Regions from separate parts of the Streptomyces sp. NPDC093018 genome, predicted to be linked through region 3. Evidence: riboswitches for the same ligand, from Rfam matches in the RefSeq annotation. Region 3 holds a riboswitch; each other region holds the start of a gene.
The links. Region 3 has a riboswitch for thiamine pyrophosphate ahead of AB0N90_RS06775 (thiamine ABC transporter substrate-binding protein). Riboswitches for the same ligand answer to the same signal wherever they lie in the genome.
Positions count from the first base shown of each region.

Region 1 (9,806 bases), on a different contig from region 3:
GCATGTCCAGCGCCCGGTACACCGTCGCCATCCCGCCGGCCGCGATCCGCGCGTCCACGCGATACCGACCGTCGAGCACCTGCCCGACGAGGGCGTCCTGAAGGGTCATGTCCACACGCCGAGTCTACGAGCCCCCACGGACATCCCCCGCCCCTCCGCCTCTCCCACCAGGGCACTGAAGCCGACCTGTGACGCTTCTTACGCAGGGACGCCATATTCCGCGGGAGGCGCGGACTCGCGCACGAGCGGAGAGCCGCCGACGGAGATCGCGCCCCACGGAGAGGTCCGGCCTCTCAGGCGAGAGTTTCGGGTGATGCGTGGGTGGGAGACGAGGGTGGTGTGCGGGCGCCGGTTCAGAACGCCGGGCGTTCGGGGTCGAGCACGGCCAGGCCCGCCGCGGGCGAGGACGCCTCCGCCCAGTACCGGCGAGGTATCCGCCCCGCCACCCGTGCCAGCCGCCCCCCGGTCACCGCGTGCCGCATCGCCGCCGCCATCACCTCCGGCTCGCGCGCCCGCGTCACCGCCGACGCCAGCATCACCCCCGCACACCCCAGCTCCATCGCCAGCGCCACGTCCGACGCCGTCCCCGCCCCCGCGTCCAGGATCACCGGCACCCCCGCCCGCTCCACGATCAACTGGAAGTTGTGCGGATTGCGGATCCCGAGCCCCGACCCGATCGGCGACCCCAGCGGCATCACCGCCGCGCACCCCACGTCCTCCAGCTTCCGCGCGAGCACCGGATCGTCATTGGTGTACGGCAGCACCGTGAACCCGTCGTCCACCAGCGTCTCCGCGGCCTCCAGCAGCTCCACCGGATCCGGCAGCAGCGTCCGCTCGTCGGCGATGACCTCCAGCTTCACCAGCGACGTCCCCAGCGCCTCGCGCGCGAGACGCGCCGTGAGCACGGCCTCCCCGGCGGTGAAGCACCCCGCCGTGTTCGGCAGCACCCGGATGCCGAGCTTCTCCAGCACGGACAGCACCGAGCCGTGCACGGACGGATCGACCCGCCGCATCGCGACCGTCGTCAGCTCCGTCCCCGAAGCCACCAGCGCCCGCTCCAGCACATCGAGGCTGGGCGCCCCGCCGGTACCCATGATCAACCGCGACCCGAAGGCCGTACCCCCGATGACCAGGCGATCGTCGGTCATGACTCAGCCCCCCTGCACCGCGGTGAGCACCTCGACCCGGTCGCCCTCGGCGAGCGCGGTCCCGGCCCACTCCGTGCGCGGTACGACCGTCTCGTTGACGGCCGCCGCCACCCCGGCGGGGGCTCGCACGAGGGACCGTACGACGGCGTCGAGCGCGGTTCCCGGCGCGATCTCCCGGCGCTCCCCGTTGACGGAGACGGTGATGGTGGACGACACGGCGCTCATACGGTCTGCTCCAGTTGCTGCGTGCGCGGCGCGCCGAAGCGCTCCGGCGTGAACGGACGGGCTTCCTCGGGCAGCGGGCCTCCCGCCAGCAACTGCCCCATCACATCCCCGGTGACCGGCGTGAGCAGCACCCCGTTGCGGTGGTGCCCGGTCGCCAGCAGCAGCCCGTCGAGCCCGGACGGCCCGAGCAGCGGCGCGTTGTCAGGGGACCCGGGCCGCAGCCCGGCCCGGGTCTCGGTGAGCGGCAGCTCGGTGATGCCCGGCACCAGCTCGTGCGCGTCGCGCAACAGCTCGTACACCCCGCCCGCGGTGACCGTCGTGTCCCAGCCCAGCTCCTCGCTGGTGGCGCCGACGACCAGCTCGCCGTTCTCCCGGGGCACCAGGTACAACTGCCCGCCGCGGACCACGGCCCGCACGGTCCGGCTGAGGAACGGCGCGTACCGCTCGGGCACCGCCAGCCGCAGCACCTGCCCCTTCACCGGCCGCACCGGCGGCACCAGCTCCCGGGGCACCCCCGCGAGCCGCCCGCTGAGGCTGCCGCCCGCGAGCACCACCTGCCCGGCGGTGAGCGGCGCCCCGTCCGCCGTGGTGACCCCGACGGCCCGGTCCCGTATGACGTCCAGCCGCTGCGCCCACACCCGGTGGAACACCACCCCGGCCCGCTCGCACGCGGTCACCAGCGCCGCGGCCAGCCGGCGCGGATCGATCTGGTGGTCGCCGTCGACCCGCAGCCCGCCGCGCACCCCAGGCGCCAGCATCGGCTCCAGGCGGCGGCACTCCCGCCCCGACAGCCACTGCGCGTCCAGGCCGCAGCGCTGCTGGAGGGCATGCAGTTCACGCAGATGGGCGCGGTCGTCGGCGTCCAGCGCGACCGCGAGCGTGCCGCAGCGCCGGTAGCCGAGGTCCCGGCCGCTCGCCTCGGTCAGCTCGGCCACGAAGCCGGGGTAGCGGCGCGCCGACTCCAGATTGAGGGCGAGCAGCGTCTCCTCGCCGTAGTGCAGTTCGGTGACCGCGGCCAGCATCCCGGCCGCGACCTGCGCGGCCCCGCCGCCCGGAGCCGGATCCACCAGGGCCGTCGCGAGCCCCCGGCGCGCCGCGCGCCAGGCCGTGACCAGACCGATGATCCCGCCCCCGACGACCAGGACGTCGGACGTGCCCGACCCCTCGGACGCAGGGGACGTACGGGACACGTGTGGCGTATCGGATGTGTATGACGTACGTGACGGCATGGGCGTCCAGCCCCTCCCTTCGCCGGCATGACCCGGATCAGGTTCGTACGGTCGGAGGCCGCCAGCCTCCCTCTCAGCCCGGTGCGTCCGGGCTCCCGCGAGTGCTTGTACGGTGGCCACCCTAGCCCGCCCCCCTCGTCACCCGTAAGGGAGCCCTTGGTCATGGCCCCGTCGCTGGACGGACTGGTCCTCGCCCCCGTCGCCGACCAGTCCGCAGGTCAGGTCGGTACCCGGACCCGCTTCGCCTACCACGAGGAAGGCGGCGCGATCTGGGCCGAGTACCGGGGCGGCGACATCGTCCGCGGCCATCTGGTCGGCACCCGCGCGGGCGACCGCCTGGACTTCCGGTACGTGCAGCTGCGCACCGACGGCAGCACGGCCTGCGGCCACTGCGCGTCCACGGTCGTGGAACTGCCCGACGGCCGGGTGCGCCTGGAGGAGACCTGGGAATGGGAGTCGAAACCCGGCTCCGGCACGAGCGTCGTGGAACAGGTCACCGCGCCCGCCCCCTGACTGACTGATCGTCATCTGTCTATGGTGATCGGGTGAGCGAGCAGACAGCCCAGGAGGGCACGGCAGGGATCCGGCGCGTGGTCGTCGTCGGCGCGGGCATGGCCGGGGTGCAGACCGCGGTCGCCCTGCGGGAGAGGGGTTTCGCGGGCGAGGTGACCGTCATCGGCGCCGAACCGCACCAGCCGTACGACCGGCCGCCGCTGTCCAAGGCCGTCCTGCTCGGCAAGGCCGAGGGCTCCGCCTTCGACCTCGACTTCGACGCGCTCGGCGTGGACCTCAGGCTCGGCTGCGAGGTACTCGGGGCCCGCCCCTCCGACCATGAACTGGACACCGAGGCGGGCCCGGTGCCGTACGACGTCCTGGTGCTCGCCACCGGCGCCGAACCGGTCACCCTGCCCGGCACCGAGGGCGTCCCCGGCGTGCATCTGCTGCGCACCCTGGACGACGCCGAACGGCTGCGGCCGGTGCTCGCCCGGCAGCACGACATCGTGGTCGTCGGCGCCGGCTGGATCGGCGCCGAGTTCGCCACGGCCGCCCGGGAGGCCGGCTGCGCGGTGACCGTCGTCGAGGCCGCCGACCGGCCGCTCGCCGGGGTGCTGCCCGCCGAGGTCGCCGCCCCCATGGCCCGCTGGTACGCCGACAGCGGCGCCGAACTGCGCACCGGCGCACGCGTGGAGCGCGTCGAGCCCGGCGCGGTGGTGCTGTCCGACGGCACCCGGCTGCCCGCGGGCGCGGTCGTCGTCGGCATCGGCGCCCGCCCCGCCACCGGCTGGCTGACCGGCTCCGGCATCGAGCTGGGCGCGTCGGGCGAGGTCGTCACCGACGCCCGGCTGCGCGCCTCCGCACCCGATGTGTACGCGGTCGGCGACTGCGCCTCCTTCCCCTCGGCCCGCTACGGCGAACGCCTCCTCGTGCACCACTGGGACAACGCCCTCCAGGGCCCGCGCACCGTCGCCGCCGGCATCCTCGGCGAGACCACCGCCGTCTACGACCCGGTGCCGTACTTCTGGTCCGAGCAGTTCGGCCGGTTCGTCCAGTACGCGGGCCACCACGCCGCCGCCGACCGGCTGGTCCGGCGCGGCGACCCCGCGGGCCCCGCCTGGACGGTGTGCTGGCTGCGCGAGGACCGCCTGGTCGCCCTGCTGGCCGTGGGCCGGCCGCGCGATCTCGCCCAGGGCCGCAAGCTGATCGAGGCGGGCCGCCCGCTGGACGCGGCGGCGCTGGCGGATCCGGGCCGGCCGCTGAAGGACGCCACGACCGGCTGAAGCCGCCACCGGCGCACCGGCATAAAGCACCACACCCGGCCGAACGCCTACGCTAGTACTCGTGACCGAGATTGACACGAAGATCGACGCTCTCGTCCCCGCCTGGCTCACCCTCCCCGACATCGCCGAACAGTTCGGCATCGAGGTGACGCGTGTACGGCAGATGGTCAAGGACGGCCAGCTCATCGCAGTACGCCGAGGCGAGAACCGCGCGCTGCACGTTCCCGCCGCCTTCATCGACGGGGACAAGATCGTCAAGGGCCTGACCGGAACCCTGACGCTCCTGCGGGACGACGGCTTCACGGCCGAAGAGATGATCGAATGGCTCTTCACCCCCGACCCGACCCTGCCCGGCACCCCCGCGCAGGCCCTCAGCGAGAATCGCGGCACGGAGGTGAAGCGCCGCGCCCAGGCGCTCGCCGTCTGAGCCCGACCGTCTGAGCTCGATCGTCTGAGCCCGACTGCCTGAGGGGGTGGCGTACGACGCTCCGCGCGCCGTGCGCCACCGCCCGCCCAGCACACACACCGACCCCCGGGGGCCCCACGCATGTCCGACACCGCCCGCGCCGAGCTCGCCGACGCCCGGCTGTACCTGTGCACGGACGCCCGCAGGCGCCAGGGCGACCTGCCCGAGTTCCTGGACGCGGTGCTGGCCGGCGGTGTCGACATCGTGCAGCTGCGCGACAAGGGCATGGAGGCCGCCGAGGAACTGGCCTGCCTGGAGGTCTTCGCCGAGGCCTGCGCCCGGCACGGCCGGCTCCTCGCGGTCAACGACCGGGCCGACGTCGCCCATGCCGCCGGCGCCGATGTGCTCCACCTCGGCCAGGGCGACCTGCCGGTCCCCGCGGCCCGCGCGATCCTCGGCGAGGACGTGCTGATCGGCCGTTCCACCCACGCCGAGGACGAGGCCGCCGCGGCCGCCGTCCAGGTGGGTGTGGACTACTTCTGCACCGGGCCCTGCTGGCCCACCCCCACCAAGCCCGGCCGTCCCGCCCCGGGCCTCGACCTGGTCCGGTACACCGCCGCGCTCGGCACCGAGCGCCCCTGGTTCGCCATCGGCGGCATCGACCTCGGCAATCTGGACGAGGTCCTTGCGGCCGGGGCCCGCCGGGTCGTCGTGGTGCGGGCGCTCACCGAGGCCGACGACCCGGGCGCCGCCGCGGCCGAGTTCGCCCGGCGGCTGCGGCAGTCCTGAAAGGCCCGTCTCGGAAGCGCGTCCCAAGGGGTGGACAGTAAGTCGACAATTCGGGCAAATTTCCGGAGTTCGGTTGGGGGACCGGCGTCCCCTGGCTAACCTGCGGGTATGGCCCTCGGAACCGCATCCACCAGGACTGATCGCGCACGGACCGTGCGTGACATGCTCGCCGGCGGCAAGACCACGTACTCCTTCGAGTTCTCGGCGCCGAAGACCCCCAAGGGCGAGCGGAACCTGTGGACCGCGCTGCGCAGGGTCGAGGCGGTCGCCCCCGACTTCGTCTCCGTGACCTACGGCGCCGGCGGCTCGACCCGCGCGGGCACCGTCAAGGAGACGCAGCAGATCGTCGCCGACACCACGCTCACCCCGGTCGCCCACCTCACCGCGGTCGACCACTCCATCGCCGAACTGCGCAACATCATCGGCCAGTACGCCGACGCCGGGATCCGCAACATGCTCGCCGTGCGCGGCGACCCGCCCGGCGACCCCATGGGCGCGTGGGTGGCGCACCCCAAGGGCCTGACCTACGCGGCCGAACTGGTGCGCCTCATCAAGGAGTCGGGCGACTTCTGCGTGGGCGTCGCGGCCTTCCCGGAGATGCACCCCCGCTCCGCGGACTGGGACACCGATGTCGCCCATTTCGTGGACAAGTGCCGCGCGGGCGCCGACTACGCCATCACCCAGATGTTCTTCCAGCCCGAGTCCTATCTGCGGCTGCGCGACCGGGTGCTGGAGGCGGGTTGCGACACCCCGGTCATCCCGGAGATCCTGCCGGTCACCAGCGTGCGCATGCTGGAGCGGCTGCCCAAGCTCAGCAACGCTCAGTTCCCGGACGCCCTGAAAGAGCGGATCCTCGCAGCGAAGGACGATCCGGCGGCGGTACGCTCCATCGGTATCGACTTCGCCACGGAGTTCTGCGCGCGACTGCTGTCCGAAGGCGTGCCCGGACTGCACTTCATCACGCTCAACAGCTCCACGGCGACCCTGGAGATCTACGAGAACCTGGGCCTGCACCACCCCCCGCAGGCCTAGACCTGCCGCGTGGTGTTGAGACACACTGCGTAACGGCCACTGGGAGAGGGGCGTACATGGGCTGGACGGTCCTCTACATCGCATTCGGCGGCGTCGCGCTGTGGTTGCTCGCCGAGGTGCTGCTGCAGTACAAGGCGCGGCTGCGCTGGCGGCTGCTCGCCTTCGCGGGCTTCCTCGGGGTGGTGGTCGGCGTCATGATGCCGTCCGTCCTCGTGATCGGGGCGGGCGCGATCGCCTTCGCCATCGGGCAGACTCTGGTCACGCTCTCCTTCCGCCGCGGTTTCGTGGCCGGTTGGGCGGTCCGGCGGCCCGAGGCCGGCGCCGTGGAATCCGGCGGCAGCAAGCGCCGCCGCGGCCGCGGCGACCGCCAGGCCCAGGCCGCGGAGGCCCCCGCGCCCGCCGCCACCGGCACGGACGACGACCTGGCCCCCGGTCAGGACCCCTACGCCCAGGACGGCTCCGTACCGGACGCGTACGACGACTACGACCGCGACGACGTCTTCTCGCCCGCGCGTCCCCCGGCCGCCGAGCCCGCCTCCGTCTACGAGCCGCTGCCCCTGCCGGAGGACACCGGCAACTACGGCGTCTACGGCGACACCGCCACCCATGCCGCCCAGCAGCAGGGCCAGTCCTACGACTACTCCGGTTACGGACAGCAACAGGGCTATGGCTACGACGCCGCCGCACAGCAGGGCTACGCCAACTACTCGGACCCCTACATCGGCAGCCAGTCCTACCCCGGCGACGGCTACGACCCCGGCTACGGCCAGCAGTACGGCGGCCAGCAGGGCTACCCCCAGGACCCGTACGCCACCGCCGGTTACGGGGAGACCCCGGCCGGCGGGGTGTGGGTGCCGCAGCAGCGCACCGACGAGGGCCAGGGCGGCGAACTCCCGCAGGAGCAGCCGTACCCCTACCAGGGCCATGGCCGGCAGCAGCCGGGCGCCGGGTACGACGAGCAGCAGCAGTACCGCTACTGAGACGCGGACACCGACCGGAGCGAGGCCCGGGCCCCCGGCCGGGGCCCGGCCCGGCTCACGGGCGGGTCACTGCGAGCCCCGGAAGTCCGGGCCCTCCACGATCAGCCCCGACACCAGCGCGCCCGACATGCCCGCGTGCGGCAGCCCGCCGCCCGGGTGGGACCAGCCGCCGACCGCGAACAGGCCCGGTATCGCCGTGGTGTTGGCCGGGTGCAGCGCGCCCCGCGGCCCGGCCAGCGCGGGCGGCGGCACCGCGCCCCCGGTGGCGCCCGTCTCCCGGGCGGTGTCCAGGGGAGTGCGCACCTCGCGCCACAGGATCCGCTCCCGCAGCCCGGGCACCGCGCGCTCGGCGGCGGTGATCATGCGCTCGGCGAACGCGTCGGCGACACCCGGCGCGCCCCAGTCGTACCGCGTCGCCGCCGGGACCGTCGCCGTCAGCACCATCGACTCATGTGCGTCGTCGGGGCGCAGCGCCGGGTCGTCGGGGCGGTCGACGCGGACCGTCGGCAGGCCCGGCGGGGTGCCGTGCCGGAACAGGTCCAGTTCGCCCTCGGGGTCGGCCGAGTGCACCACCGTGCGATGCGCGGCACCGGGCTCGCGGGCGCCGCGCAGGGCCAGGCAGACCACCATCCGCCCCGGGAACCGGTCCTCGGGCTCCGGCGCGAGGGCCCCCGGTCCGTACGGCGTCCCCGCCACCAGGCCGCCCAGCCGCCAGGGCTCCGCCCCGACCACGAAGTCCGCCTCGGCCACGGTCCCGTCGGCCAGCTCGACTCCGGCCGCCCGGCCGTCCTCGGTCAGGACCCGGGCGATCTCGGCGCCGAAGACGAACTCCACCCGGCGGGCCAGACAGCGCTCGTACACCGCGCGCGCCAACTCCCGGATCCCGCCGCGCACATACCAGGTGCCGAAGGCATGCTCCATGTACGGCAGCACGGCCGCGCTCGCCGGGGCGGTGGCCGGGTCGACGCCGTAGGCCAGGGCGTACCCGGCGAGCAGGGCCGTCAGCCGGGGGTCGCGCAGCTCCCAGGCGCCGATCTCGGCCAGGGTGCCCGCCCGCCGGGTGCGCAGCAGCCGCTTGTGCGGGACCGCCGGATACGGCTCCTTGTCCCTCAGCACCTGCCAGTCGGGCCACAGGGGCTCCTCCAGCAGCGGCCGGCGGGTGCGGTCCCAGGCCTCGCGGGCCCGCACCAGGAAGTCGCCCCAGCGCCCGCCCGCGCCGCCGCCCAGCGCTTCGTCCAGCGCCGCGACGACACCCGCGCGCGAGGCGTTCGGCAGGGCGGCCTCGGTGCCGTCCGCGAAGAGGTGCCGCGCGGACGGGTCGACCTGGACCAGCTCGACCCGCTCCTCCAGCGGCTCCTTGCCGGTCTTGACGAACAGATCGCGGTAGACGGCGGGCAGCGTCAGCAGCCCCGGGCCGGTGTCGAAGCCGAAGCCGTCCCGCTCGAAGCGGCGCACCCCACCGCCGTAGGTGTCCGTGCGCTCGTACACCACCACCCGGTGGCCCGCGACGGCCAGCCGGGCGGCGGCCGCCATCGCGCCCGTACCGGCGCCCATCACCGCGATCCGTGCCATGTCTGCGACTCTAGCGACCACCACTGACAACGCGATCTCGGGGCGGGCGCCGCGCAGCTCAGGGCACCCGTGAGGCCGACTCGGGCACCCGTGAGGCAGGCTCAGGGCACTCGTGAGGCCAGTCGGCGCTCCTCGCGGCGCTGGGCTCGGCGGCGCAGGAAGCGCCGGATGCGGGAGACCAGGAAGAACAGCGCGGCCAGCCCCGCGACCAGCAGCACCGCCGCGATGACCGCCGCCGCCTGCGGATGGAATATCGCGAAGGAGACCAGCGCGCCGACGCCCAGATCCTCGCCGATGCTCAGCGCGATATTGCTGAACGGCTCCGGCGAGGCGTTGACCGCCATCCGGGTCCCGGCCTTGACCGAGTGGCTGGCCAGCGCCGTGGAACCGCCGATCAGCGCGGCCGCCACCTCCGAGTACGAGCCGCTGTGCCCGGCGAGCAGCGCGCCCACCCAGGCGCCCGCGGCGGGCCGGATCACGGTGTGCACGGAGTCCCATATCGAGTCGACGTACGGCACCTTGTCGGCCGCCGCCTCGCACAGGAACAGCACGCCCGCGATGATCAGCACCTCGGGCCGCTGAAGGGCACCGGGGACGTCGTCGCTCACCCCGGTCACGCCGAACAGGCCGAGCAGGAGCACCACCGC
Region 1 covers NZ_JBFBFF010000003.1:339,198-349,003, forward strand. Annotated here, with positions in the region: gene pknB (Stk1 family PASTA domain-containing Ser/Thr kinase) at 1-115, opposite strand, end outside; gene AB0N90_RS08860 (thiazole synthase) at 354-1,148, opposite strand; gene thiS (sulfur carrier protein ThiS) at 1,152-1,373, opposite strand; gene thiO (glycine oxidase ThiO) at 1,370-2,563, opposite strand; TPP riboswitch at 2,600-2,711, opposite strand; gene AB0N90_RS08875 (hypothetical protein) at 2,765-3,115, shown strand; gene AB0N90_RS08880 (FAD-dependent oxidoreductase) at 3,148-4,380, shown strand; gene AB0N90_RS08885 (Rv2175c family DNA-binding protein) at 4,442-4,807, shown strand; gene thiE (thiamine phosphate synthase) at 4,928-5,575, shown strand; gene metF (methylenetetrahydrofolate reductase [NAD(P)H]) at 5,684-6,607, shown strand; gene AB0N90_RS08900 (hypothetical protein) at 6,664-7,587, shown strand; gene AB0N90_RS08905 (NAD(P)/FAD-dependent oxidoreductase) at 7,654-9,159, opposite strand; gene AB0N90_RS08910 (DUF4126 domain-containing protein) at 9,261-9,806, opposite strand, start outside.
Region 1: linked by a shared signal. The riboswitch ahead of thiO (glycine oxidase ThiO) and the one ahead of AB0N90_RS06775 (thiamine ABC transporter substrate-binding protein) in region 3 are both predicted to bind thiamine pyrophosphate.

Region 2 (9,806 bases), on a different contig from region 3:
CCCGGCGGCCGTCCGGGATGGCCGTCCCGCCGCAGCCGGCCCCCACGACGCTCATCGGCTCCGTGCAGCGCGCCATGCGGCTGCTGGAGACCGTCGCGGCCCATCCGTACGGCGCCCCCGCCAAGCAGCTCGCCCGCGCGACCGGCCTGGCCCTGCCCACCGCCTACCACCTGCTGCGCACCCTGGTGCACGAGGGCTATCTGCGCCGGGACAAGGGGCTCTTCTTCCTCGGCGACGCCGCCGAGCGGCTGAGCAGCAGCGGAGCGCGGGAGAAACGTCGCGGCAGGGTGGCGGACATGCTCGCGCACTGGCGCGATTCCATCGGCGCCCCGATGTACTACGCGATGTACCGGGACGGCGAGATCGAGGTTCTCTGCGTCGCCGACTCCCGTGAGTCCCCCGCGGCCGAGGAATGGGCCGACTTCCGCGAGACCGGGCACGCGCACGCCATCGGGCAGTGCCTGCTCTCCCAGCTGGACGAGGGCGCCCGGCGCGAGTACCTCGCCCGCTACCCGGTGCAGGCCCTCACGCCCTACACCGTGCGGGACAGCGACGCCCTGCTGAGGCGGCTGGCCCGGGTGCGGCGCATGGAGCCGGTGACGGAGCGCCAGGAGTACGCGCTCGGCACGGTCTGCGCGGCGGTCCCCATCACGGTCGGCGCCACCGCGGCCACCATGGCCATCTCCCTCCCGGCCCATCAGGCCGACCGGCTGCTGCCCGCGGCGCAGCGGCTCCAGACGGAGATCGGACGGCATCTGGGTTCTCTGACCCTCTCTATCAGTATCTGAAAACTTACTCCTTGTGATCCACTGTGTACTTTCAGCAAGATTTACCACGGTCAGAGGGATCAAACCCGGCCAGTCGATGTCATATGACGGGGTAGGCGATGCGCGAGTCCGTACAGGCAGAGGTCATGATGAGCTTTCTCGTCTCGGAGGAGCTCTCCTTCCGCATTCCGGTGGAGTTGCGCTACGAGACCGGCGATCCCTACGCCGTGCGGCTCACCTTCCATCTGCCCGGCGATGCCCCGGTGACCTGGGTATTCGGTCGGGAACTGCTGATCGACGGCGTCGGACGGCCGTGCGGGGAAGGGGATGTGCGGATCTCCCCCGTCGAGGCCGATGTGCTGGGCGAGGTGCTGATCAGACTTCAGGTCGGCGGCGACCAGGCACTGTTCCGCTCGTCGGCGGCGCCGCTCGTGGCCTTCCTCGATCGCACGGACAAGCTGGTGCCGCTCGGCCAGGAGGGAGCGCTCGCCGACTTCGACGCACATCTGGACGAGGCGCTGGACCGGATTCTCGCCGAGGAGCAGAGCGCGGGCTGAGACGCCGAGGGACGGGGCAGGGACGCTCCGCCCGGTGCCATGGGACCGTGCAGTAACGCTTCTTCAGGAGGCCCCGCACAGGGCCTCGTACGGGCTTCCACGCAGGCTTCCACGCAGGTCTCCACGCGGGCTGCCGCGCGCGGTGGCGGGCAGGGCGGCGGGCGGTGTCCGGTCCCCTGCCGGACGGCCCGCCCCACCCCGCGTCAGCGCTTCCGGCGCCGCCCCCGGCCACCACGGGCCGGCAGGGGCTGGGTGCCGGTGGAAGTCTCCGCGCCCGGGGCGCTCCGGTCGGCCGCCACCACCAGGGCGGCGAGCGCGGTGGTGACCGGCACCGAGGCGACCAGCCCGATGGAACCCACCAGGGTGCGCACGATCTCCTCGGCCACCAGCTCGCTGTTGGCCACCGCCCCCACGCTGCTCTGCGCGATGGAGAACAGCAGCAGCAGCGGCAGCGCGGCACCGGCGTAGGCGAGCACCAGGGTGTTGACGACGGACGCGATGTGGTCGCGGCCGATCCGGATGGCCGCCCGGTACAGACCGCGCGGGCCCATCGTGGGGTTGGCCTCGTGCAGCTCCCACACGGCGGAGGTCTGGGTGACCGTCACATCGTCCAGGACGCCGAGCGAGCCGATGATGACGCCGGCCAGCAGCAGACCGCTCATGTCGATCTTCGGATACAGCCCGTGGATCAGACCGGTGCTGTCGTCGGTGTTGCCGGTGAGGGCTGCCCAGCCGATGAACACGGAGCCGAGCAGACCGATCAGGGACAGCGAGATCAGCGTGCCGAGCACCGCGACGGACGTACGGGCCGACAGGCCGTGGCACATGTACAGGGCGATCAGCATGATGGCGCTCGACCCGATCACCGCCACCAGCAGGGGATTGGAGCCCTGGAGGACCGCGGGCAGGATGAACTGGTTCAGCACCAGGAAGCTCACCGCCAGCGCCACCAGGGCCATGACCCCGCGCAGCCGGCCCACCACCACGACGGCGAGCGCGAAGATGCCCGCGAGCAGCGCCATCGGGAACTTGCGGTTCACATCGGCGACCGAGTACTGGAGGTCCTTCGGAGCGGTCGGCTCGTAGGCGGCGATGACCTGCTCGCCCTGGTGCAGCTGCCGGGGCTGGTCGGGCTGCACGATCTCGGTGAACGTACGGCCCTTGTCCTTGCCGGTGTCGACCCGGACGGTCGCCTTCTTGCAGGTGCCGCCGGACTGCTGACCCGTCGAGGCTCCGCCGGAGGCATCACCGCTCGGCGCCCCGCCGCCGGCGTTCACCGAGGCGCAGCTCACCTCGGCCACCCGGGTCACGGTGGCCTGTTGGGTCTGCCGGTCGAAGCCGACACCGCTGTGCTTGTGCGCGGGAGCGCCACCGGGCCAGAGCACCACCAGACCGACCACGACCGCCGCGGCGAACGGGACGAGGATCGCCGCGATCACCTTGCGCAGATGCCGGGAGACGGGCGCGGCGGGGCCATGGCTGTGGCTGTGCCCGTGTCCATGCCCGTGCCCCGAGCCGTGTCCGTGGCTTGTGTCGTCGCTGTGCCCGCGCCCGTGGCCGTGATCCGGGGCCGGGGCAGGGCTCTGGGCCGGGGCCTGGGCTTGGCCGTGGTCGTGACGGTGGGCCTGGCTCGGGGATGCCGAGCCGTCGGGCCGGCGCGGGCCGGGCGGCTGGTACGGGTGCTGGTCCATCCGGGTCATCGCCAGATCATCGCAAGAACCGGGGAGGGCCCACTGTTCATCGCGTCACGGATGACGCTAGCGTGGAGACACCTTTGCACACGCGGGAGCTCGGAGCACCGGGCTGAGAGGGCGCTGACCTCCGTAGAAGCGATGTTTCACGTGGAACATGCGATGTTCCCCGGGAGACCTCGGACGACGGAAGCCGCTGCGTCGACCGCCGAACCTGTTACCGGGTAATGCCGGCGTAGGGAGTAGGTCTCATGACCAACAAGGACGCACGCACGCCTGCCTCCGTCCAGGACGACATGTCCTCGGAGGCCGGGAAGTCCATCGGCTGGCACAAGGCGTACGTCGAGGGCTCGCGCCCCGATCTGCGCGTGCCGGTCCGTCAGGTGCACCTCACCAACGGGCAGTCGGTCACGCTGTACGACACATCGGGCCCGTACACCGATCAGCTCGTCGACACGGACGTTCGCCGGGGGCTGGCGCCGCTGCGGGAGAACTGGATCATCGCCCGCGGTGACACCGAGGAGTATGCGGGCCGTCCCGTCCGTCCCGAGGACGACGGCATCAAGCACACCTCGCCGCGCGGCGGGCTGCGCAACCTGGACGCGGTCTTCCCGGGCCGTCCGCGCCAGCCGCGCCGGGGCCGGGGCGGGCAGGCGGTGACGCAGCTCGCGTATGCGCGCCGGGGCGAGATCACGCCCGAGATGGAGTTCGTGGCCCTCCGGGAGAACGTCTCCCCCGAGGTGGTCCGCGAGGAGATCGCGGCGGGCCGGGCGGTGCTGCCGGTCAACGTCAACCACCCGGAGATCGAGCCGATGATCATCGGCAAGCGGTTCCTGGTGAAGGTGAACGCCAACATCGGCAACTCCGCGGTGACGTCGTCCATCGAGGAGGAGGTCGAGAAGATGACCTGGGCGACCCGCTGGGGCGCCGACACGGTCATGGACCTCTCCACCGGCCGCAACATCCACACCACCCGCGAGTGGGTGCTGCGCAACTCCCCCGTCCCGATCGGCACGGTGCCGCTGTACCAGGCGCTGGAGAAGGTCGACGGCAGGGCGGAGGAGCTGACCTGGGAGATCTACAAGGACACCGTCATCGAGCAGGCCGAGCAGGGCGTGGACTACATGACCGTCCACGCGGGCGTACGGCTGCCGTTCGTACCGCTCACGGCCAATCGCAAGACCGGCATCGTCTCGCGGGGCGGCTCCATCATGGCCGCGTGGTGCCTGGCGCACCACAAGGACTCGTTCCTGTACGAGAACTTCGAGGAGCTGTGCGAGATCCTCGCCGCCTACGACGTCACGTACTCGCTGGGCGACGGACTGCGGCCCGGGTCCATCGCGGACGCCAATGACGAGGCCCAGTTCGCGGAGCTGCGCACGCTCGGGGAACTCGGCCGGATCGCCCGGCGGTTGAACGTACAGACGATGATCGAGGGCCCCGGGCATGTCCCGATGCACAAAATCAAGGAGAACATCGACCTCCAGCAGGAGATCTGCGACGAGGCCCCGTTCTATACGCTCGGCCCGCTGACCACCGACATCGCACCGGCGTACGACCACATCACCTCCGGTATCGGCGCCGCGATGATCGCCTGGTGGGGCACGGCGATGCTCTGCTACGTCACGCCGAAGGAACACCTGGGCCTGCCCAACCGGGACGATGTCAAGACCGGTGTCATCACCTACAAGATCGCCGCCCATGCGGCCGACCTCGCCAAGGGGCACCCGGGCGCGCAGGACTGGGACGACGCCCTCTCGGACGCGCGCTTCGAGTTCCGCTGGGAGGACCAGTTCAATCTGGCCCTCGACCCGGACACGGCCCGCGACTTCCATGACGAGACCCTTCCGGCCGAGCCCGCCAAGACGGCGCACTTCTGCTCCATGTGCGGCCCGAAGTTCTGCAGCATGAAGATCTCGCAGGACATCCGCCGCGAACACGGCGGCAACCGGACCGAGGTCGAGGAGGGCATGGCCCAGAAGTCCAAGGAGTTCGCCGAGGCCGGGAACCGGGTGTACCTGCCGATCGCGGACTGACGCGGACGCCGAGCGCCGCTCCGGCCGGGTCACCGGCTTCGGAGCGGCGCCTTGTCGGGCCGAAGGCCCCCGCCCGGTGGGGTCAGTCCGGCTGGTGTTCCGGGTCGGCGTGTTCCGAGCCGGTGTGGTCGGGGTGGTCGGCGAGGGCCTCCTGGAGGAAGGGGAGGATGCCGCGTTCCAGGAGGGCGGTCTCCCAGGCGGTTCTGGCTCTGGCGACCTCCTCGGTGGCGGCGTCGCGGGCCCGGGATTCGGGGGAGGACCCGTTGCGCAGGGCGGTCAGGAGGAGTCCGGCGGCGGCGACGAGAAGCGCGGCCACGGTCAGGGCCCCGAACACCCAGCCGGCGGTGAGCATGGTGCCGGCGAAGGACTGTCCGGGGTCCAGGGTTCTCAGGATGTAGCCGATGAGCAGGAATATCACCGCCGCGGTCGCGGACAGCAGCGGCGCCAGGACGGCGACGACCGCGACCGCGCCCGCGCCGTGCGCGGCGGCGAGATCCGTCGCGGCCGGATCCGGCTCGGCGGGGGCGGCGTCGGCCGCTCCCGGAGCCTGTTCCGGGTGGCGCAGTTCGTCGCGGATCCGCACATAGCGCTGGTACTCGGCGGCCGCGGCCGCCGAGATGAGCGCGGACGCGGCGATGGCCATGGTGCGCAGTTGCGCGGGGTTGAGCCGCTGTCCCACGGCGGCCAGTTCCGGTCGGTGTGGCGCGGAGCGCAGAACCTCGTCGAGGAGCCGCTCGAACTCCCGGCGGTCCTCGCTCCGCAGGTGCTGCGGAAGGCTGTTCATGTGCATCCCCCGATGCTCCGTAGGGCTTGGGGCTCGCGCAGCGGCGAGCCGTCGGGCAGAAACGGAGGGGAGCCTGCTACGGATAAGCCGATGGTAGAGCCGTGACGGCGCGTGGTGACAGGGGATTGCCGGAAATTGCGTCCCGGCCTGCGCGTACTCCGGTACGGCGGGGGCCGCCCGGGGAACGGTCAGTGCTCCAGCGGAAGTTGCCTCACCAGCAGCTTTCCGGCCATGGTCACTCCGCCGTCCATGGCGATGGCGAGCCCCTCGGCATAGACATGCGGACCCTCGACCACCGGATCGTTGCTCTCCTCGCCGTCCTCGGAGCCCACTTCGCCCAGCAGATAGGGGATGGGGCTGTGGCCGTGCACGATCCGGGTGCCGCCGTAGGTGTCCAGCAGGGAGCGCACGGCGTCGGCGCCGCCCTCGTCGCGGAAGGAGAAGCGCTTGGTGAGCTTGCGGAACAGGTCCCAGCACTCGTCCGCGTCATTGCGGGTGAGGCGCTCGCGGACGGTGTCGTTGACGGCCTCGATGGAGTCGCCGTAGTCGAGATAGGCGGTGGTGTCGGAATGCACCAGCAGATAGCCGTCGACCTCTTCGAGCGCGTCGAGGCGGGCCATCCACTGGAGATGGTGGTCCTGGAGGCGGTCCATGTCGGTCTTCTGACCGCCGTTGAGCAGCCAGGCCGCCTGGAACGTGGCGGTGCCCGCACCGGAGTTGACGGGCGTGTCGCCGAACCGCTTGGCGCCGAGCAGCAGCAGCTCGTGGTTGCCCATGAGGGCCTTGCAGTAGCCGCCGGCCGCGGCCGCCTCGGCGGACAGCCGCATCACCAGGTCGATGACGCCGATGCCGTCCGGTCCGCGGTCGGTGAAGTCGCCGAGGAACCACAGCCGGGTGGTGCCGGCGCACCACTGGCCCGCGTCGTCGATCAGCCCCTGCTCGCGCAGGGCGGCCATCAGTTCGTCGAGATAGCCGTGCACATCGCCGACGACGAAGAGCGGGCCGGGTCCCGCCGCGGGCTGCGCGGCCGGGGCGGCGGGCGCCGGGTCGACGGGCATCTGGAGCGTGTCGCCGCGGTTGATGACCGGCAGATCGCGCTGGGTGGGCGTGTACGCCTCGGGGTACGACTCCTCGGCGGGTGGCGCGCTCTCGCCCTGCTGGGTGTGGGGGACGTACGGACCGGACTCGTGGACGTACGCGGGCACCCGGAAGTCGCGCAGCGTCGCCGTCCGCTCCACCTCGGGTCCCTGACCGGCCCCCTGAGTCATCAGACCCCTCCACCATCGCGCCGCATCTGCACCGCTTCGGACTGCCTGGTCGCAGCGGTCCGCGGTGTCGTGGGCCCATCATAGGAATGCGCGTCGCGCCATGTGATGACCCAGGGGTGGTGAATCGGAACAAGACTCCGCTTCGCCGCGGCTTTCGCCCCGTTTGGGCAGGTGTTCGCCGGCGGTCGGAGGACCGCCGGCCCGGTACGGTCGGCGCGGCGGCGCGGTCCGACGGCATCCGGGGCCGCCGCCGAACACCGTCCGCGCCGTCCCCGAACGGCTTCCGCACCACCGCCCCGCAGGCCCGTCCTACGTGTCGTCGGGGGACCGCGGCGGGCTGACCGTCGTGCGCGGGGGCCGCCGCTGGGAGGACGTGCGCACGATCAGTTCGGTCGGTATGACCTGCTCGACCGGTTGCTCCGACTCCACGCCCTCGATCGCGTCGATGAGCAGCTGGACGACGGCCGTGCCGATGCGCCGCGGCTTGAGCGAGAGCGTGGTGACGGGCGGCTCGGTGCTGGCGTACACGGTGGACTCGCTGCAGCACACCAGCAGCAGATCGTCCGGGACGCGCAGCCCGTAGCGGCGGGCGGCGGCGAGGAGATCGGTGCCGTTGGGGTCGAACAGCCCGTAGACCGCGTCGGGCCGGTCGGGCCGGGCGAGCAGCCGGTCGGCGGCGACGGCGCCCGCGCACGGGTCGTGCGCCGGATAGGACTCGTAGACCGGGTCCTGGCCGACCCGCTCGCACCAGTGCAGATAGGCCGTGGTCGACAGATGGGTGTACGTGTCGGTCGAGGTGCCGGTGAGCAGCCCGATACGGCGGGCTCCGGCGGCGGCGAGATGGTCGAGGATGCCGAGGACGGCGGCCTCGTGGTCGTTGTCCACCCAGGCGGTGACCGGGAGCGCGCCCGCCGGGCGGCCGTCGGAGACGACGGGCAGGCCCTGGCGGACGAGTTCGCTGACCACCGGGTCCTGGTCGGAGGGGTCGATGACGACGGTGCCGTCGAGGGCGACGTTGGACCACACGTCGTGGCGGGAGGTCGCGGGCAGGATGACCAGGGCGTAGCCCCGGGCCAGCGCCGCCGAGGTGGCGGCCCGCGCCATCTCGGCGAAGTACGCGAACTCCGTGAAGGTGAAAGGTTCATCCCCGTACGTGGTCACGGTCAGGCCGATCAGACCCGACTTGCCGGTACGGAGGGTGCGGGCGGCGGCCGAGGGGCGGTACCCCAGCCGGTCGGCGACCTCGCGGACATGGCGACGGGTGGCGTCCGGGAGCCGGCCCTTGCCGTTGAGGGCGTCGGAGACGGTCGTGATGGAGACGCCGGCGGCGGCGGCCACGTCCCTGATGCCCGCCCGGCCCGGCCGACTGCCTCGACGTGAGGTTTCCGCGCGGCTCACCTGGTGCTTCCCTGCTGCTGTCATGGCGAGCCGATAGTAGGGCTCATGCGGTGGGGTAGTGCGGACGCATATGCACTCGTTGACAGTCACGTTTCTGCATGGTGATGCTGTGTTAACTGCCTGCGAATCTAAGGCAGTTGGGCGCTTTCTTGGCAAGACATAGCGTGACGGCGCGCATGAGCCTGCCAATGGTCCGATGTTTCGAAGAGGTCTCAACTCACCTGCACGGGTGATGCGCGCTACGGCGCAAGCCACCGGCGCATAGATATATGTACGGCGCGCCCCCCGAAAGATCCGCCTTCATAGGGCGATGCCCGGTGATGCCCCTGTTGTGGGCGTGAGTCCAGGAGCTTTGCCCACGGCCAGTACTCAGGGCAGCCGAATCCTCATATGGTGAGCAGTATTGGAAGCCGGCGGCGTCGACGGTCCGCCGGTGGTCGCGAGGAGGACTGCGGTGAGCGAGACGAGCCCCAAGCTGCGCGCCGAGCTGGAGGGTATCCCCACCTACAAGCCGGGCAAGCCGGCCGCGTCCGACGGACCGGTCGCCTACAAGCTGTCCTCGAACGAGAACCCGTACCCGCCGCTGCCCGGCGTGCTGGAGCGCGTGACCGCGGCCGCCGCCTCCTTCAACCGCTACCCCGACATGGCGTGTGCCGCCCTGACGGAGGAGCTGGCGGAGCGCTTCGGGGTGCCTGCCTCCCACGTGGCCACCGGCACAGGCTCGGTGGGCGTGGCCCAGCAGCTGATCCAGGCGACCAGCGGTCCCGGCGACGAGGTGATCTACGCCTGGCGCTCCTTCGAGGCGTACCCGATCATCACGCAGATCAACGGGGCCCGGTCGGTGCAGGTGCCGCTCACGTCCGGCGATGTGCACGACCTGGACGCGATGGCGGAGGCGATCACCGACCGGACGCGGCTGATCTTCGTCTGCAACCCGAACAACCCGACCGGCACGGTGGTACGGCGGGCCGAGCTGGAGCGCTTCCTGGACCGGGTGCCGAAGGACGTCCTGGTGGTGCTGGACGAGGCGTACCGGGAGTTCATCCGCGACCCCGAGGTGCCCGACGGCGTCGAGCTGTACCGGGAGCGGCCCAATGTCTGCGTTCTGCGGACCTTCTCCAAGGCGTACGGCCTCGCCGGGCTGCGGGTCGGTTTCGCGATCGCCCATGAGCCGGTGGCCGCCGCGCTGCGCAAGACAGCGGTGCCGTTCGGCGTGAGCCAGCTGGCGCAGGAGGCGGCGATCGCCTCCTTGCGGGCCGAGGACGAGCTGCTGGGCCGGGTCGGCTCGCTGGTCTGCGAGCGCAA
Region 2 covers NZ_JBFBFF010000005.1:411,125-420,930, forward strand. Annotated here, with positions in the region: gene AB0N90_RS15180 (IclR family transcriptional regulator C-terminal domain-containing protein) at 1-788, shown strand, start outside; gene AB0N90_RS15185 (SsgA family sporulation/cell division regulator) at 887-1,324, shown strand; gene AB0N90_RS15190 (YibE/F family protein) at 1,528-3,024, opposite strand; TPP riboswitch at 3,097-3,274, shown strand; gene thiC (phosphomethylpyrimidine synthase ThiC) at 3,267-5,051, shown strand; gene AB0N90_RS15200 (hypothetical protein) at 5,134-5,841, opposite strand; gene AB0N90_RS15205 (metallophosphoesterase) at 6,024-7,103, opposite strand; gene AB0N90_RS15210 (LacI family DNA-binding transcriptional regulator) at 7,413-8,525, opposite strand; gene hisC (histidinol-phosphate transaminase) at 8,956-9,806, shown strand, end outside.
Region 2: linked by a shared signal. The riboswitch ahead of thiC (phosphomethylpyrimidine synthase ThiC) and the one ahead of AB0N90_RS06775 (thiamine ABC transporter substrate-binding protein) in region 3 are both predicted to bind thiamine pyrophosphate.

Region 3 (9,806 bases):
GTGCGGGCGGCAACCGTGCAGGTCAGCCCGGTGTCGGCGGGGACGAGCCGTACCCCGGCGGGCCGGACGAGCAGGGTCCTGGCACCCTGCGGGGCGTCCTGCGGAACCGGCAGTTTGCCCCAGGGGCTGTCGGCGACCGCGCCCGCGACCGTCGCCGGGACCACGTTCTCGAAGCCGAGGAAGCGGGCCACGAACGCGTCGGCGGGGCGCCGCCAGACGTCGAGTGGCGCCCCGGACTGGGCGATCCGGCCGTCCCGCATCACCACCACCCGGTCGGCCAGCGCGAACGCCTCGCCCTGGTCGTGGGTGACGGCGAGCACGGTCGTACCCAACCGTCCGAAGAGTTCGCGGAGTTCGACCACGAGACGTTCGCGCAGCGAGCGGTCGAGCTGGCCGAGGGGTTCGTCCAGCATCAGCAGCCGGGGCCGGGGGGCGAGCGCGCGGGCGAGGGCGACGCGCTGCTGCTCGCCGCCGGACAGCGCGGCCACCGCCCGGCGGGCCGCGCCCGGCAGCCCGACCAGTTCCAGCAACTCGCCCACCCGGGCGTCCCGTTCGCCCTTCGCCACGCCGTGCATCCGCAGCCCGAACGCCACATTGGCGCCGACGTCGCGCTGCGGGAAGAGCTGGTGGTCCTGGAACATCAGGCCGACCCCGCGCTGATGCGCGGGCACCCCGCCCTGGTCCCGCCCGGCGAGCGACACCTGCCCGGCGTCCAGGGGCTGGAGTCCGGCGACCGCCCGCAGCAGGGTGGACTTGCCGCTGCCGCTGGGCCCGAGCACGCACACCACCTGGTGCTCGGCGACCTCCAGGTCCACCGCGTCCAGCACGGCCCGCCCGCCGAAGCGCACGGTCGCGCCCTGAAGGCTCAGCATCAGAACTCCCCTGTCCGGTCCGTCCGCAGCCGCTCCAGGAGGAGCAGGGCGGCGGCGCACACCACCATCAGAATGGTCGAAAGGGCCATCGCCTGGCCGTAGTTGAGATCGCCGGGGCGGCTGAGCAGGCGGGCCACGGCGACCGGCAGGGTCGGGTTGCCGGGCCGGGCGATGAACACGGTCGCGCCGAACTCGCCGAGCGAGACGGCGAACGCGAACCCGGCCGCGACCAGCAACGCCCGCCGCACCAGCGGGAGATCGATCTCCCGCCACACCCGCCAGGGCGAGGCCCCGAGCACGGCCGCCGCCTCCCGCAGCCGGGTGTCGACGGCGCGCAGCACCGGCAGCATGGTGCGCACCACGAACGGGGCGCCGACCAGGGCCTGGGCGAGCGGCACCAGGATCCAGGACTGGCGCAGGTCCAGCGGTGGCTTGTCGAGCGCGATCAGGAAGCCGAAGCCGACGGTCACGGCGGACACCCCGAGCGGCAGCATCAGCAGCGCGTCGAAGCCCCGTACCAGGCGGCCCGCGTCCCGGCGGGCCAGCGCCGCGGCGGCGAGGCCGCCGATCAGCACGGCGATGGCGGTGGCGACGACGGCGTACTGGAGCGAGGTCCACACCGCGTGCACCGGCGCCACCAGGAACGTACCGCCGTCGGTGCGGGTCAGCGCCCGGTAGTAGCCGAAGCCGGGGGCGTCCAGGGAGCGGCGGACAAGGACGGCGAGCGGCAGCACCAGGAGCAGCGCCACAGTGGCGAGGACGCCGGCGAGCAGGGCCCGCTGCCCGGCGCCGCGCGGCCGCCGCGCGGTGAGCCGGGGGTCGACCAGGCGCAGGGCGCTCTCCCGGCGCCGTACCGTCCAGGCGTGCACGCCGAGGATGGCGCCGACGGCGGCGAACTGCACGAGGGTGAGGACGGCGGCCGTGGTCAGGTCGAAGACCTCGGAGGTCTGCCGGTAGATCTCCACTTCGAGGGTGGAGAAGGTGGGGCCGCCGAGGATCTGGACGACGCCGAAGGAGGTGAAGGTGAACAGGAACACCATCAGCGCGGCGGCGGCCACGGCGGGCCCGAGGGCGGGCAGCGTCACCTTCCGCCAGGCGGCGAACGGTGAGGCGCCGAGCATCCGCGCGGCCTCCTCCTGGCGGGGGTCGAGCTGGGCCCACAGCCCGCCCACGGTCCGTACGACGACCGCGTAGTTGAAGAAGACGTGCGCGAGCAGGATCGCCCACACGGTGGTGTCCAGCCGTACGCCCCACAGCTGGTCGAGCAGTCCGCCGTGGCCGACGAGCGCGAGGAAGGCGCTGCCGGCGACGACGGTGGGCAGCACGAACGGGACGGTGACGACGGCCCGCAGCACCTGTTTGCCGGGGAAGTCGAGGCGGGCGAAGACGAACGCGGCGGGCAGCGCGAGCAGCAGGGTGAGCGCGGTGGAGGCGAGCGCCTGCCAGGTGGTGAACCACAGCACCTGCCGGATGTCCGGCTGGGCGACCACGTCCGCGATCCGCCCGAACTGCCAGCCGCCGTCGGTCTTCAGGCCGCGGGCCACGATCGCGGCGACGGGCCAGGCGAAGAACAGGGCGAAGAACGCGACGGGCAGGGCCATCAGCCCCAGCCGCGCCGCGCTCCCGCGCCGTGTCCGCGCGCGGGCGGTCACTTCAGTACGAGTGACGTCCACGTCTTGACCCACTGATCACGGTCGGCGGCGATCTTCTCGGGGGCCATCGTCTCGGGGTGCCGGGCCGGCGGACCGTACTTGGTGAAGTCGGCCGGTACCTCGGCGCCCGCGACCACCGGGTAGACGTACATGTTCAGCGGCATGTCCTGCTGGAACTCCTTGGAGACCAGGAAGTCGAGGAACGCCTTGGCGCCCTTGGGGTTCTTCGCGTTGCTCAGCAGCCCGGCGAACTCGATCTGCCGGAAGCAGGTGCCGGTCGCCACGCCGGTGGGGGCGGTGGCGGGGCGCTTCTTGGCGTAGATCACCTCGGCGGGCGGGGAGGAGGCGTACGACACGACGAGCGGCCGGTCGCCGCCGGCCTTCTTGCCCTCCGAGGAGCCGGAGAACTCCTGGTAGTAGGCCTGCTCCCAGCCGTCGACGACCTTGACGCCGTTGGCCTTGAGCTTCTTCCAGTAGTCCTGCCAGCCGTTGTCCCCGAACCGCGCGGCGCTGCCCAGCAGAAAGCCGAGGCCCGGCGAGGCGGTGGCCGCGTTCTCGGTGACCAGGAGGTTCTTGTACTGGGGCTTGGCGAGGTCGGCGTAGGACTGCGGCGGGGCGAGGTGGTGCTCGCTGAAGTACGCCTTGTCGTAGTTGACGCAGATGTCGCCGTAGTCGACGGGCGTGACGCGGTGCTTGCCGTCGAGCTGGTACTGGGCGCCGACCTTGTCCAGGCCCTTGGCGGTGTACGGCTGGAACAGCCCGTTGTCGAGGGCGCGGGAGAGCAGGGTGTTGTCGACGCCGAAGAGGACGTCGCCCTGGGGGTTGTCCTTGGTCAGGATGGCCTTGTTGACGGCCTGTCCGGCGTCGCCGTCCTTGAGGACGCGGACCTTGTACCCGGAGCGCTTCTCGAAGTCCGCGAGCACGCTCTTGGAGACGGCCCACGAGTCATGGCTGACGAGCGTGACGGTCTTGCCGTCCGCCTTGTCCTGGCCCTGGTTCGAGCCGCACGCGGACAGCGCGACCAGGCCGAGCCCGACCGCCGCGACCACGAAGGTCTTGTTGTGCACTTGGTTGTCCTCCTGGGGTTGACCAGGAAGAACGCGGCCCTGTCCGGAGCATCCGGACAGGGCTCAACAGCTTGAGTAGTGACCGAACTTCCTACCCAGAATGACCTGGGCGAGGTTCAGAGGGTCTGCGGCCTGGTGCCGCACTCTCAGCGCTGTGGCGCTCCCCTGTCGGAATATGAAGATGTTTCGACTAATTCAATAATGAAGATGTGATGGAACGGGCTCAGACTACCGCTCGGTGGCGGCGAGCTGACCACAGGCTCCGTCGATCTCCTGCCCACGGGTGTCCCGGATCGTCACCGGCACGCCGTGCGCGGCGATCGCCTCCACGAACGCCTTCTCGTCCTCGGGCCGCGAGGCCGTCCACTTGGAGCCCGGAGTCGGGTTCAGCGGGATGAGGTTGACGTGCACGGGCCTGCCGCGCAGCAGCCGGCCGAGCCGGTCGCCGCGCCATGCCTGGTCGTTGATGTCACGGATGAGCGCGTACTCGATCGACAGCCGGCGGCCGCTCTTCTCGGCGTACTCGAACCCGGCGTCCAGCACCTCGCGCACCTTCCACCGCGTGTTCACGGGGACGAGGGTGTCGCGCAGCTCGTCGTCCGGGGCGTGCAGCGAGATCGCCAGACGGCACTTGAAGCCCTCGTCGGAGAACCGGTGGATGGCCGGCACCAGCCCGACCGTGGAGACGGTGATGCCGCGCTGGGAGAGACCGAGGCCGTCCGGCGCGGGGTCGGTGAGCGCGCGGATGGCGCCGACGACCCGCTTGTAGTTGGCGAGCGGCTCGCCCATGCCCATGAACACGATGTTCGACAGCCGCGCCGGGCCGCCCGGCACCTCGCCGTCGCGCAGCGCCCGCATGCCGTCCACGATCTGGTGGACGATCTCCGCGGTGGACAGATTGCGGTCCAGGCCGGCCTGCCCGGTCGCGCAGAACGGGCAGTTCATTCCGCAGCCCGCCTGCGAGCTGATGCACATGGTGACCCGGTCCGGGTACCGCATCAGCACGGACTCCACGAGGGTGCCGTCGAACAGCCGCCACAGCGTCTTGCGGGTGGTGCCCTCGTCGGTCGACAGATGCCGGACGACCGTCATCAGCTCCGGGAACAGCGCCTCGCGCAGCTTCTCCCGGGAGCCGGCCGGGATGTCGGTCCACTGCTCGGGGTCGTGCGCGTACCGCGCGAAGTAGTGCTGCGAAAGCTGCTTGGCACGGAACGGCTTCTCACCGATCCCGGCCACCGCTTCCTTGCGCTCGGCGGGCGAGAGATCGGCGAGATGCCGCGGCGGCTTCTTGGCTCCGCGCGGCGCGACAAAGGTGAGTTCTCCGGGCTTGGGCATGGTGGTACCAGTGTCGCAGATCCATTGGGGTGGCCCGCGGCATGCGTTCGCCCAGGCCGGACGGCGGTACGGCCCCAGGACGTGACGCCGTTCACAGCGCGGTGGTCCCCGGTCCGCCGCCGGCCTTGTGCCCGGCCCCGCCTACATCGGTTTCGGTTTGATCAGCGCGAAGGGGGCGCCCTGGGGGTCGGCGACCACGGTCATCCGGCCGGCCATCATGTCGAAGGGCGGGGCGAGGACCGTGCCGTTGCGTTTGACCAGGGCGTCCACGGTGGAGTCGACGTCGTCGACCGCGAAGTAGGTCAGCCAGTGGGCCGGGGCGCCGGGCGGGTCGGTGGCGAGCTGGGTGACGCCGCCGACCGCGCGGCCGCCGACCAGCAGCGCCCAGTAGGAGTCCGCGCCCTCCATGGGCTCGATCTCGATGCCGAACGCCTCGCCGTAGAAGCCGGTGGCGCCGGGCACATCGCTGGTGTGCAGCTCGTTCCAGGTCAGCGCGCCGGCCTCGTTGACCACCTGGGCGCCGGAGAACTCGCCGGGCTGCCAGACGCCGAAGACGGCGCCCTGCGGGTCGGCGGCGATCAGCATGCGGCCGAGGCTGCCGACGTCCATCACCGGGACGATCAGGGTGCCACCCGCCGAGACGATCGCGTCCTGGGTGGCCTGGGCGTCGGTGGACGCCAGATAGCTGGTCCAGACGGTGGGCGGCGGCTCCGGCATGTCCTGAGGCTTGGGACCGAGGCCCGCCACGGCCTTGCCGTGCAGCTCGCAGACCGTGTAGCCGCCGAACTCGGCCGGTCCCGGCTGCCCCTGCCAGCCCAGCAGATCGCGGTAGAAGTCCAGCGCGGCCTGCTGGTCCGACGCCATCAGGTCGACCCAGCACGGGGTGCCGGTCGCGTACGGAGTGGTGACTTCGGGCATCTCTCGCTCTCCCTACCAGGGGCTACCGGGGGCCACGCCACGGGCCGCTCTCTGCCACCATCGTGTGGCCAAACGTGAGCGCCCGCGCGTCGGAGAGGCGAGGCACTTCGAGGCCGGACGAGCGGACGGCCGTACGACGACGGGCCCCGTCCTGGGATCAGGAGGGGGCCCGTACGGCCGTGACGGCGCGCGCTACCGGGTTTCGTCAGGTGGAGCCGACGAAGAGCACCAGCAGCAGCCAGACCACCGGCGCCGTGGGCAGCAGGGAGTCCAGCCGGTCCATGATGCCGCCGTGGCCCGGGAGCAGGGTGCCCATGTCCTTGATGCCCAGGTCGCGCTTGATCATGGACTCGCCGAGGTCGCCCAGGGTGGCGCTGGCCGCGACCGCGAGGCCAAGCAGCAGGCCCTGCCACCAGTGGCCGCCGTCGATCAGGAACTGCATGCACAGCGCGCCCACGACCATCGAGAACGACACCGCGCCGAACAGGCCCTCACGGGTCTTTCCGGGGCTGATCCGCGGGGCGAGCTTGTGCTTGCCGAAGCGCCAGCCGACGGCATAGGCGCCGGTGTCGCTGACGACGGTGAGCAGCAGGAAGGTCAGGACCCGCCAGGGACCGTCGTCCGCGGTGAGCATCAGGGCGACGAAGGTGGCCAGGAAGGGCACGTAGAACGCGGCGAAGACACCGGCCGTGACGTCCTTGAGGTAGCCCTCGGGCGGCTCCGTCATCCGCCAGACCAGCACCGCGAGCGCGGTGAGGGCCATGGCGACCCAGGCGCCCTCGGCGCCGCGCACATAGCCGGCGACCACCATCGCCGCACCGCCGACCGCGAGCGGCACGAGCGGCGCCTTGATCTCCTTGCGCTCCTGGAGCCTGCTGGTCAGCTCCCACAGGCCGACGACGACGGCGACCGCGATCACACCGACGAACACGGCCTTGACGATGAACAGCGACGCGATGATCACCACGCCGAGACCCACACCGACGCCTATGGCCGCGCTGAGGTCGCGGCCCGCGCTCTTCTTCTGCGGCGCCGGCGTCTGCTGCGGGGCGTCGGGCATGGGTACCGGATTCTGGCTCGGGCTCGGGGTCGGAGCCGGGGTCGGCTGGGGCGTCCCGTACGGGGGCTGCGGCTGCGACCCGTAGGGCTGCTGCTGTCCGTACTGCGGCCGCTGTTCGAACGGCTGCTGCTGCTCGAACGGCTGCTGCTGCGGCTGCTCGTACGACGGCCGCTCCCCGTAGGGGGGCTCGGTGCCGTACTGCGCCGGTGTCCCGTACTGCGGCTGGGGCTCGTCCCGGAACAAGGGGCCGCTCAGCCGAGCAGCCCCCCGGGTGTCGTCCTGGTCTCCGCCATACGCGGGTACGTCGGGCACGATGGGCATGGGGCGCGTCTGCTGCGCCGCGGGCGCATCGTACGCGGGACCCGCCGGGGCGTCCCCGCCCTGGACGGGCCCACCCTCGGTGGGCCCCCAGTAGCCGGTCTGCCCCGCCGGTGGCGGCGCCCCCCAGGAAGAGTCGCTCATCAGACTTCGAGCAGCTCCGCTTCCTTGTGCTTGAGGAGCTCGTCCACCTGGGCGACGTACTTCGACGTCAGGTCGTCCAGCTCCTTCTCCGCACGGCGGCCCTCGTCCTCACCGGTCTCGCCATCCTTGATCATCTTGTCGATGGCGTCCTTGGCCTTGCGGCGCACGGAACGGATGGAGACCTTGGAGTCCTCGGCCTTGCCCTTGGCGACCTTGATGTAGTCGCGACGGCGCTCCTCGGTCAGCTCGGGGAACACCACCCGGATGATGTTGCCGTCATTGCTGGGGTTGACGCCCAGGTCGGAGTCGCGGATCGCCTGCTCGATGTTGCGCAGCGCGCTCTTGTCGAACGGCGTGACGACCGCCATCCGCGGCTCCGGCACGGAGAACGAGGCCAGCTGGTTGATCGGCGTCAGGGCACCGTAGTAGTCGGCCACGATCTTGTTGAACATCGCCGGGTGCGCACGGCCGGTGCGGATCGCGGCGAAGTCCTCCTTGGCGACCACGACGGCCTTCTCCATCTTCTCCTCGGCTTCGAGGAGGGTCTCTTCGATCACCACTTGCTCCTGCGTGTCTTGAGTAAGGCCCGGCTGCGGTTCCTCAGCGGTTCGGCGGCCGGCTGCGTCGCGTCTTCTTCCTGCACGGTTCCCGACCGGCAGGACATTGTCCATCCCCCGGCCGAGGCGCGTCCCGTCCGTCCCTCGGACAGGTGTCGTACCCGGGCGACGGGGGCGTGCCGGTCAGTTCCGGCTGCCGTGGTCACCCACCAGCGTGCCGATCTTCTCACCCTTGACGGCACGGGCGATATTGCCCTCCGCGAGAAGCTCGAAGACGAGGATCGGGAGCTTGTTGTCGCGGCACAGCGTGATGGCGGTGGCGTCGGCGACCTTCAGGTCCCGGGTGATGACCTCGCCGTAGCCGAGGGCGTCGAACTTGACGGCGTCGGGGTTGGTCTTGGGGTCGGAGTCGTAGACCCCGTCCACACCGTTCTTGCCCATGAGCAGCGCCTCGGCGTCGATCTCCAGGGCGCGCTGGGCGGCGGTGGTGTCGGTGGAGAAGTAGGGCATGCCCATACCGGCGCCGAAGATGACCACGCGGCCCTTCTCCAGGTGGCGCACGGCGCGCAGCGGGATGTACGGCTCGGCGACCTGGCCCATGGTGATGGCGGTCTGCACCCGGCTGTCGATGCCCTCCTTCTCCAGGAAGTCCTGGAGGGCGAGGCAGTTCATCACGGTGCCGAGCATGCCCATGTAGTCGGAGCGGGCGCGGTCCATGCCGCGCTGCTGGAGTTCGGCGCCACGGAAGAAGTTGCCGCCGCCGATGACGACCGCGACCTGCGCGCCGTCCCGTACGACGGCCGCGATCTCGCGAGCGATCTTGTGCACCACGTCCGGGTCGACACCCAGGCCGCCGCCTCCGGAGAACGCCTCTCCGGACAGCTTCAGCAGAAACCGGCCGCGTACTTTGCCGTCGTCGCTCTTCTGGGCCTTGTCGGTCATGGGAGATCCCGCCTCTTTCACGTGTTGCACATACGAAGAAGGCCATTGCCGGTGGGGTCGCTATTCGCTCCCATACGCGGCAATGGCCTCCTCGTCAGATCTGCTGCCGTCCGCCCCACACCCGGGTGTGGCGGTGGTCGCGGACGACTGCTGTCGACCCTATCGGGATTTCTCCGCGGGTCGCGCGTCGATCGCGGTACGGACTCAGATGCCGACCTTGATGCGCGAGAAGCGCTTCAGGGTGACACCGGCCTCGTCCAGCACCTTCTGGACCGACTTCTTGTTGTCCAGCGCGTACGGCTGGCCAAGCAGGGTGGCGTCCTTGAAGAAGCCGTTGACGCGACCCTCGACGATCTTGGCGATCGCGGCCTCGGGCTTGCCCTCGGCGCGGGTCGTCTCCTCGGCGATGCGACGCTCGGACTCGACGACCTCGGCCGGGACGTCCTCCTTGGCCAGGTACTTCGGCGCGAACGCGGCGATGTGCTGGGCGATGCCCTTGGCGACGTCGGCGTTCGGCTTGTCCAGCTCGACCAGGACACCGATCTGCGGGGGCAGGTCGGGCATGGTGCGGTGCATGTAGGCGGTGACGTAGCCGTCGGAGAACCGCGCGAAGCGGTCCAGGACGATCTTCTCACCGAGGTTGGCGTTGGCCTCGTCCACGAACGCCTGGACGGTCTTGCCGGCCTCGATCTCGGAGGCGAGCAGGGCCTCGATGTCGGCCGGGGCGGTCTTGGCGACGTGCTCGGCGATGGTCTTGGCCACGGCCTGGAACTTGTCACCCTTGGCGACGAAGTCCGTCTCGCACTTCAGCTCGACCAGGACGCCGGAGGAGTTGTCGTCGGCGATGATGGAGACCACGGCGCCGTTCTCGGCGGAGCGGCCCTCGCGCTTGGCGACGCCCTTCTGGCCCTTGATGCGCAGCGCCTCGACGGCCTTGTCGA
Region 3 covers NZ_JBFBFF010000002.1:632,323-642,128, reverse strand. Annotated here, with positions in the region: gene AB0N90_RS06785 (ABC transporter ATP-binding protein) at 1-872, opposite strand, end outside; gene AB0N90_RS06780 (iron ABC transporter permease) at 872-2,473, opposite strand; gene AB0N90_RS06775 (thiamine ABC transporter substrate-binding protein) at 2,521-3,591, opposite strand; TPP riboswitch at 3,662-3,768, opposite strand; gene rlmN (23S rRNA (adenine(2503)-C(2))-methyltransferase RlmN) at 3,820-4,926, opposite strand; gene AB0N90_RS06765 (VOC family protein) at 5,068-5,844, opposite strand; gene AB0N90_RS06760 (phosphatidate cytidylyltransferase) at 6,050-7,366, opposite strand; gene frr (ribosome recycling factor) at 7,366-7,923, opposite strand; gene pyrH (UMP kinase) at 8,107-8,865, opposite strand; gene tsf (translation elongation factor Ts) at 9,070-9,806, opposite strand, start outside.